Regions from separate parts of the Allobosea sp. 29B genome, predicted to be linked through region 1. Evidence: predicted binding sites of a transcription regulator. Region 1 holds the regulator's gene; the other holds the start of a gene.

Region 1 (4,040 bases):
TGGCGGGCGCCGCGGCGGCGATTGCGGCGCGCGGCTGAGATGGCCGACGAGCCCGCGCCGCGCGTCATCGCCCGCGAGGACTGGGCTGAGACGCCCGACGAATGGCATGGCGAAGTCCAGCGTTTCGGCGGCGAGGTCTCGCTGATCTTCGTTCGGGCCGAGCCCGGCAAGGGGCCAAGGCTGCACAGCCATCCCTATCCGGAGACCTTCATCGTGCGCGCCGGGCGGGCGCTTTACACGATCGGCGACCGGGAGATCGAGGCCGGACCGGGCGAAATCCTGGTCGTGCCGGCCGGCGTGCCGCACAAGTTCCGCAGCCTCGGGCCGGAGACGCTGGAATCGATCGATATCCACGCCAGCGAGCGCTTCATCACCGACTGGCTGGAATAAAGCTCAGCGCCCGCCGGCCGCCGCGACCAGCGTGGCAACCTCGCTCTGGCCGCGCTTGCGGGCATGCTGGAGTGGGCTGACGCCATCCTTGTCGGCAAGATTGGGGTTGGCGCCGGCATCGAGCACGAGCCTGGCCACCTCTCGATGGCGCGGGCCGCCATCGCCGAGGATCACGATCTCCAGAAGGCAGGTCCAGCCGAGATTGTTGACGTGGTTCACGTCGATGCCTGATGTCAGCAGCAGCTTGGCGGTCTCGACATGGGCGCGCTCGCAGGCCGGGATCAGCGCATTGCCGCCATAGCGGTTGCGGATCGTGAGGTCCGGCTTGAGCGGCAGCATCGCCGCGATGATCTCGGTGCGGCCGCTGGCGCCAGCGAGCAGCCAGGGCGTGTCCTGGTTCACCGCCTGGGCATTGGGGCTCGCACCTGCCGCCAGCAGCGCCTTGGCGACGGCGACATGGTTGCCGGCAACGGCGAGCAGGAGCGGGGTCTGACGCTGGCCATCGCGCTGTTCGAGATCCGCCTTGGCGGCGATCAGGCGGTTCACGGCGGCGAGATCGCCACGGCCGGCGGCTTCGAGCAGGCCAGTCTGTGCTTCGCTCGCTCCGGTCATCAGCAGCACTCCCGCCAGGATCGCGCCGGCCCGCAGCCACCGCCTCATCTGCCACCGTCGAGCAGGCGCCCGACCACCTTGGCGGTGTAATCGACCATCGGCACGATCCGGGCGTAGTTCAGCCGGGTCGGGCCGATGATGCCGACGACGCCGACGATGCGCTGGCCGCCATCGCGGAAGGGCGCGGCGATGATCGAGGAGCCCGACATCGAGAACAGGTTGTTCTCCGAGCCGATGAAGATGCGCACGCCGTCACCCGCCTCGGCGCGCGAGAGCAGGTCGATCAGTTCGGTCTGCGTCTCCAGATCGGCGAAGAGCAGGCGGATGCGCTCCAGGTCCTCCTGTGCCTTCAGATCCTCGAGCAGATTGGCCTGGCCGCGCACGATGAGATGCCGGTCGCTGGAGGGGCCGGAACTCGTGGCGATGCCCGTCTCGACCAGCCGGGCGGTCAATTCGTCGAGCTCACGCTCCATCAGGGTGCGGCTGTCGGCGATCTCGCGGCGAAGCTCGTCGAGCGTTTTGCCGACGATGCGAGCGTTGAGGAAGTTGCCGGCCTCGACCAGCGCCGACGCCGGCAGGCCCGCCGGCAACGCCAGGATGCGGTTCTCGACCGTGCCGTCATCGGCGACGAGCACGGCGAGCGCGCGGCCGGCATCGAGCCGGACGAACTCGATATGGCGCAGGCGGGCGTTGGCCTTGGTGGTGACGACGACGCCGGCGCCGCGCGACAGGCCCGACAGTAAGGCCGAGGCCTCGGTCAGCGTCTGGTCGAGCGAGCGGTTGCTGGCGGCAGCCCTGATCTGCGCCTCGATGCGACCGCGCTCGTCCGAGGTGAGATTGCCGACCTCCATCATGCCGTCGACGAAGAAGCGCAGACCGCGCTCGGTCGGCAGCCGCCCGGCCGAGGTGTGCGGAGCGTAGATCAGCCCGGCGGTCTCCAGATCGGTCATGACATTGCGCACCGTCGCCGGCGACAGCGCGATCGGCAGCAGCCGGGCGATGTTGCGCGAGCCGACCGGCTCGCCGGTGGTCAGGTAACCGTCGACGATCTGGCGAAAGATCTCGCGCGAGCGCTGGTCGATCTCGACCAGGCCGCCGGGTATCTCAGGGCGCGTATGGGCGCTCATTCCGTGGCGAACAACCTCAATTCCATGGCCCATTGTCCCCTTCGCGGGCAGACGGATCAAGTCCCAAGAGGCTCCGAGGCCCGTTCGCCTTGCCGCACTCCGGTTAAGCGCCTACAAGCCGCCGACTCCAAAAGACAGGAAGACACGATGAGACCCTCGAAGCGCGCAGCCGACGAGATGCGGAAGGTCACGCTGGAACGCGGCGTGGTGCGCTATGCCGAAGGCTCGTGCATGGTCACCTTCGGTGAGACCAAGGTGCTCTGCGCCGCCACCGTCGAGGAAAAGGGGCCGCCGTGGCTGCGCGGCACCGGCAAGGGCTGGGTCACCGCCGAATATTCGATGCTGCCGCGCGCCACCCATGAGCGCACCCGCCGCGAGGTCACTTCCGGCAAGCCCTCGGGCCGGACACAGGAGATCCAGCGCCTGGTCGGGCGCAGCTTGCGCGCCGTGGTCGACCTGACCGCGATCGGCGAGCGCCAGATCGTCGTCGACTGCGACGTGCTGCAGGCCGATGGCGGCACCCGCACCGCCTCGATCACCGGCGCCTGGGTCGCGCTGCACGATGCGCTGAAGTGGATGGAAGGGCGCGGGATGCTGAAAGGCGCCAATCCGCTGAAGGATCATGTCGCCGCCGTCTCTTGCGGCATCGTCGCCGGCAATCCCGTGATCGATCTCGACTATGTCGAGGATTCCGGGGCGCAGACCGACGCCAATTTCGTCATCACCGGCGCGGGCGGCCTCGTCGAGGTGCAGGGCACTGCCGAGGGCGCTCCCTTCAGCGAGGACGAGCTGATGGCGCTGCTGAAGCTCGCCAAGGGCGGCATCGGCAAGCTGGTCACGCTGCAGAAGGCGGCGGTGGCCTGACGCCATGACCACCAACCGCCTCCTCACCGGCAAGGTCGTGATCGCGACCCACAACCAGGGCAAGCTGCGCGAAATGCGCGAGCTGATGGCGCCCTATGGGGTCGAGCTGGTCTCGGCCGGCGAGCTTGGCCTGCCCGAGCCGGTGGAGGATGGCCACATGTTCGCCGAGAACGCCGCGATCAAGGCGGTCGCGGCGGCCAATGCGTCCGGCCTGCCGGCGCTGGCGGATGATTCCGGCGTCTGCATCGACGCGCTTGACGGTGCGCCCGGGCTGTTCTCGGCAAACTGGGCCGGGCCGGGCAAGGATTTCGCCCCGGCCCTGGCCAGGGTGCAGATGGAGCTCGGCAAGCGCGGCGCGACCACGCCCGAACAGCGCAAGGCACATTTCGTCTCGGCGCTGGTGATCGCCTGGCCGGACGGGCATCAGGAACTGTTCGAGGGCCGCGTCTTCGGCGAGATCGTCGACGCACCGCGTGGGTTGTCCGGCTTCGGCTACGACCCGATCTTCCAGCCCGCTGGCCACGACAGGACCTTCGGCGAGATGACCTCGGAGCAGAAGCACGGCATCCCGCAGGACGGCTCGCCCGGCCTGTCGCACCGGGCCCGCGCCTTCCATGTGCTGGCCGCCGCCTGCCTGAGGAAGCCCGCTTGAGCCCTCCGGCCGCCTTTGCCGCGCGGCCCGGTGTACCGGCGCATCCGACCGCGGCTGCCGGCTTCGCCGTCTATGTGCATTGGCCGTTCTGCCTGGCCAAATGCCCCTATTGCGACTTCAACTCCCATGTCCGGCATCAGCCACCGGACCAGGCCCGCTATATCGCCGCCTTCCGCCGCGAGATCGCCCAGCGGGCCGAACTGGCGCCTGGGCGCACGGTCTCCTCGATCTTCTTCGGCGGCGGCACGCCCTCGCTGATGGAGGGCGCGACGGTCGGTGCGATCCTCGATGCGATCGGTGAGCACTGGGCCGTCGACCCCAATTGCGAAGTCTCGCTGGAGGCCAATCCGACCAGCGTCGAGGCCGGGCGCTTCCGCGATTTCCGCGCCGCCGGC
Region 2 (4,040 bases), 1.7 Mb from region 1:
GGGCAAGACGAGGCTCGAAGCGGAGCCGGCGAGCAGCAGGCGGCGGGTGATCATGATCGGGTCTCCGAAGGAAACCCATCCGATCAGCAGGCGGCGTCAGCGCCGTTACGATGCGATGTCGGTTGCGCGACGCGCCGGCAAACGAAAAAGGCCCGGCTTGCACCGGGCCTTCGTATCGATCGAGCTTGAGAGCCCGGACTTCTTATCAGAAGTCCATGCCGCCCATGCCGCCGCCGCCCATCGGGGGCATCGGGGCGTCCTTCTTCGGCGCCTCGGCGATCATCGCCTCGGTGGTGATCAGCAGGCCGGCGATCGAAGCCGCGTCCTGGATCGCCGTGCGCACGACCTTGGTCGGGTCGATGATGCCGGCCTTGACCAGGTCGCCGTACTCGCCGGTCTGGGCGTTGTAGCCCCAGGCGTAGTCCTTCGACTCCAGCAGCTTGCCGATCACGACCGCGCCGTCACCGCCGGCGTTGTCGACGATCTGGCGGGCCGGAGCAGCGATCGCCTTGCGGACGATCTCGACGCCGGTCTTCTGGTCGTCGTTCTGGGTCTTGATGCCCTTGACCGAGGACAGCGCACGCAGGAGGGCGACGCCGCCGCCCGGCAGGATGCCTTCCTCCACCGCAGCGCGGGTGGCGTTCAGGGCATCGTCGACGCGGTCCTTCTTCTCCTTGACCTCGACCTCGGTCGCGCCGCCGACGCGGATGACCGCGACGCCGCCGGCGAGCTTGGCCAGGCGCTCCTGGAGCTTCTCACGGTCGTAGTCCGAGGTGGTCTCCTCGATCTGCGCCTTGATCTGCGCAACGCGGCCCTCGATGTCCTTCTTCTTGCCGGCGCCGTCGATGATCGTGGTGTTCTCCTTCTCGATGCGCACCTTCTTGGCGCGGCCGAGCATGTTGAGCGTCACGGTCTCGAGCTTGATGCCGAGGTCTTCCGAGATCATCTGACCGGCGGTCAGGATCGAGATGTCCTCGAGCATGGCCTTGCGGCGGTCACCGAAGCCCGGAGCCTTGACGGCCGCGACCTTCAGGCCGCCACGGAGCTTGTTGACGACGAGCGTGGCGAGAGCCTCGCCCTCGACGTCCTCGGCGATGATCAGGAGCGGCTTGCCGGTCTGCACGACTGCCTCGAGGATCGGCAGCATCGCCTGGAGCGACGACAGCTTCTTCTCGAAGATGAGGATGTAGGGGTCCTCGAGCTCGGCGACCATCTTCTCGGCGTTGGTGATGAAGTAGGGCGAGAGATAGCCACGGTCGAACTGCATGCCCTCGACGACGTCGAGCTCGGTCTCGGCGGTCTTGGCTTCCTCGACGGTGATGACACCCTCGTTGCCGACCTTCTGCATGGCGGTCGAGATCATCTTGCCGACCGACTCGTCGCCGTTCGCCGAGATGGTGCCGACCTGCGCGACTTCCGCGTTCGAGGTGACCTTCTTGGAGTTCTTCTTGAGGTCGGCGACGATGGCCTCGACGGCCAGGTCGATGCCGCGCTTCAGGTCCATCGGGTTCATGCCGGCCGCAACCGACTTGGCGCCTTCACGGACGATCGCCTGGGCGAGCACGGTGGCGGTGGTGGTGCCGTCGCCGGCATGGTCGTTCTGGCGCGAAGCGACTTCGCGGACCATCTGAGCGCCCATGTTCTCGAACTTGTCGGCGAGCTCGATCTCCTTGGCGACGGTGACGCCGTCCTTGGTGATGCGCGGGGCGCCGAACGACTTCTCGATCACGACGTTGCGGCCCTTCGGACCCAGCGTGACCTTTACGGCATTGGCGAGGATGTCCACGCCGCGCAGCATCTTGTCGCGGGCGTCGGTGGAAAAGCGAACTTCTTTGGCAGCCATGAGACTACTCCTGATTGAACTCTACGGACGGGTGGGCGTCTGGCTGCTCAGCCGACGATGCCCATGATGTCGGATTCCTTCATGATCAGGAGATCCTGGCCGTCGATCTTGACCTCGGTGCCGCTCCACTTGCCGAAGAGGACGCGATCGCCCTTCTTGACATCGAGCGCAACCAGCTTGCCGGCTTCGTCGCGGGCGCCAGGGCCGACGGCGACGATCTCGCCTTCCTGGGGCTTTTCCTTGGCGGTATCGGGGATGATGATGCCACCCTTGGTCTTCTCTTCGCCATCAAGGCGACGGACCACAACGCGGTCATGCAGCGGACGGAACTTCATGGTTCTGTCTTCCTCTCGGTCTTATTCTGGACGGACTCGATAGCGGCCCGTGAAAGGGGTCTGTTAGCAGTCTCAGCAAGTGAGTGCTAACCGACGTCGCGGAGATAGGCGCGGGGTCTGCCGGAGTCAAGGAAAGCGCTGCGCAAAAGGTGAACGCGACGACCGGCCGCCATCTGCGCTGCTGCGGCGGCACGTTAAACCGGCTATCGTGGCGAGATGACGACGCCGGTAGCCGACCTCAAGCTCGACGACATCGCCCGCTCCTGCGTGGTGCTGCATGTGCGCATGACCGCACGGGCCGTGACCCGCGCCTATGACGAGGCGATGCGGCCGAGCGGCCTGAAGATCACCCAGTTCGTGCTGCTCTCGGCGCTCTCGACCGGCGCTTGGCGCTCGGTCACCGAGCTCGCCGACCGTTTCGCGCTGGAGCGGACGTCACTGACGCGCAACCTGCAACTGCTCGCCGCCGAGAAGCTGATTGAGCCGGTCGATTGCAAGGGCAGGGCGCTGACCTATGCCGTGACCGAGAAGGGCCGCGCCGCGATCGAGGCGGCGATCCCTTATTGGCGCGCGGCGCAGGACAGGATCGAGGGCGGGCTCGGCCAGGAGCGCTGGAGCGAGACGCGCGACAATCTCAGGACCATCCGGCGGGCCGCGAGGGAAGTCGGCTGACCCCGCACTGGCTGGCTTGACCGCCATCCAATTCCATCTCTATCGTGCATCTACACGATAGAGATGGAGCGCAGTCATGTCCCGCCAGGTCGGTGTCGTCAGCCGTGATGTCCTGCTGGCGGAGGACGGCGCATCCTTCCTGCGCGGGATCGTCGAGGGACGCCATCCCGGCCCGCCCTTCGCCGACGCCATGGATTTCGATATCGCCGAGGTCGAGGAGGGCAGGGTGGTCTTCGTCGGAACGCCCTCGCCGCGCTTCTTCAATCCGCTGGGAACGATCCATGGCGGCTGGACCGCGACGATCCTCGATTCCGCCATGGCCTGCGCCGTGCATTCGACGCTGCGGGTCGGCGAGGGCTACACCACGCTGGAGATGAAGCTGAACTATGTCCGCCCGGTCATGCCTGCCAGCGGCCCGGTGCGCTGCGAGGGCAAGCTGATCCATCGGGGCGGCTCGGTCGCGACCAGCGAGGGCAAGCTGATCGACGCGCAAGGCAAGCTGTTGGCGCATGGGACGGAGACCTGCATGATCTTCGGTGCGAAGGCGGGAGCGGGGCGCTGATCGGAGCGCCGCACCTGCCGGTGGGCAGGAGCGGCTCGTGACATTTGCGCCATTTACCGACGCGGCCGTCGAAGCGAGATTTCGAGCGCTGCCGGAGCCACTGCGGCCGTCCCTGTTGCGCCTGCGCCAGATGATCCTCGAGGTCGCCGCCGGAAGTCCCGACATAGGGCCGCTCACGGAGACGCTGAAATGGGGCGAGCCTGCCTGGCTGCCCAGGCGGCCGAGGACCGGGACGACTGTGCGGGCTGACGCGCTGAAAGGCTCGTCGACGCATTACGCGCTCTATGTCCACTGCCAGACCAGCCTGATCGAGACTTATCGGCGCCACTACGCCAAGCAGTTCAGCTATGACGGCAACCGGGCGCTGATCTTCGCTGTCGGGAGCGAGCCGCCGGCCGAGCCGTTGGCGCATTGCATCGCACTCGCGCTGACCTATCACCGCTGGGCGAAACGCTGACGCCGCTTAGGCGCCGCGATAGTCGCTCGGCTTCGCGCTCATGACCCGCTTGAAGCGGCGGTTGAAGGTCGAGAGATCGCCGAAGCCGCAATCGAAGGCGATGCCCGCGATCGGCTGATCGGTCCGGCGCAGCAGCAGCGCTGCACGGTGCAGGCGGGTGCGCAGCACATA

Evidence for each region. Region 1 encodes HrcA, which represses chaperone genes, less so after heat shock. Its sites were predicted from a motif close to GTTAGCACTCNCNNNNNGNGAGTGCTAAC; they were not measured.
Region 2: a site for HrcA is predicted at 2,241-2,269, ahead of groES (co-chaperone GroES). Genes of this name have one in related genera too.

Annotation. Positions count from the first base shown of each region.
Region 1 is NZ_LR733817.1:2,193,866-2,197,905, reverse strand. Features, by position in the region: gene GV161_RS10760 (LysE family translocator) at 1-38, shown strand, start outside; gene GV161_RS10755 (cupin domain-containing protein) at 40-390, shown strand; gene GV161_RS10750 (ankyrin repeat domain-containing protein) at 394-1,050, opposite strand; gene hrcA (heat-inducible transcriptional repressor HrcA) at 1,047-2,129, opposite strand; gene rph (ribonuclease PH) at 2,277-2,993, shown strand; gene rdgB (RdgB/HAM1 family non-canonical purine NTP pyrophosphatase) at 2,998-3,645, shown strand; gene hemW (radical SAM family heme chaperone HemW) at 3,642-4,040, shown strand, end outside.
Region 2 is NZ_LR733817.1:3,912,534-3,916,573, forward strand. Features, by position in the region: gene phnD (phosphate/phosphite/phosphonate ABC transporter substrate-binding protein) at 1-54, opposite strand, end outside; gene groL (chaperonin GroEL) at 206-1,843, opposite strand; gene groES (co-chaperone GroES) at 1,891-2,178, opposite strand; gene GV161_RS18985 (MarR family winged helix-turn-helix transcriptional regulator) at 2,395-2,850, shown strand; gene GV161_RS18990 (PaaI family thioesterase) at 2,927-3,412, shown strand; gene GV161_RS18995 (DUF1801 domain-containing protein) at 3,450-3,869, shown strand; gene GV161_RS19000 (AraC family transcriptional regulator) at 3,876-4,040, opposite strand, start outside.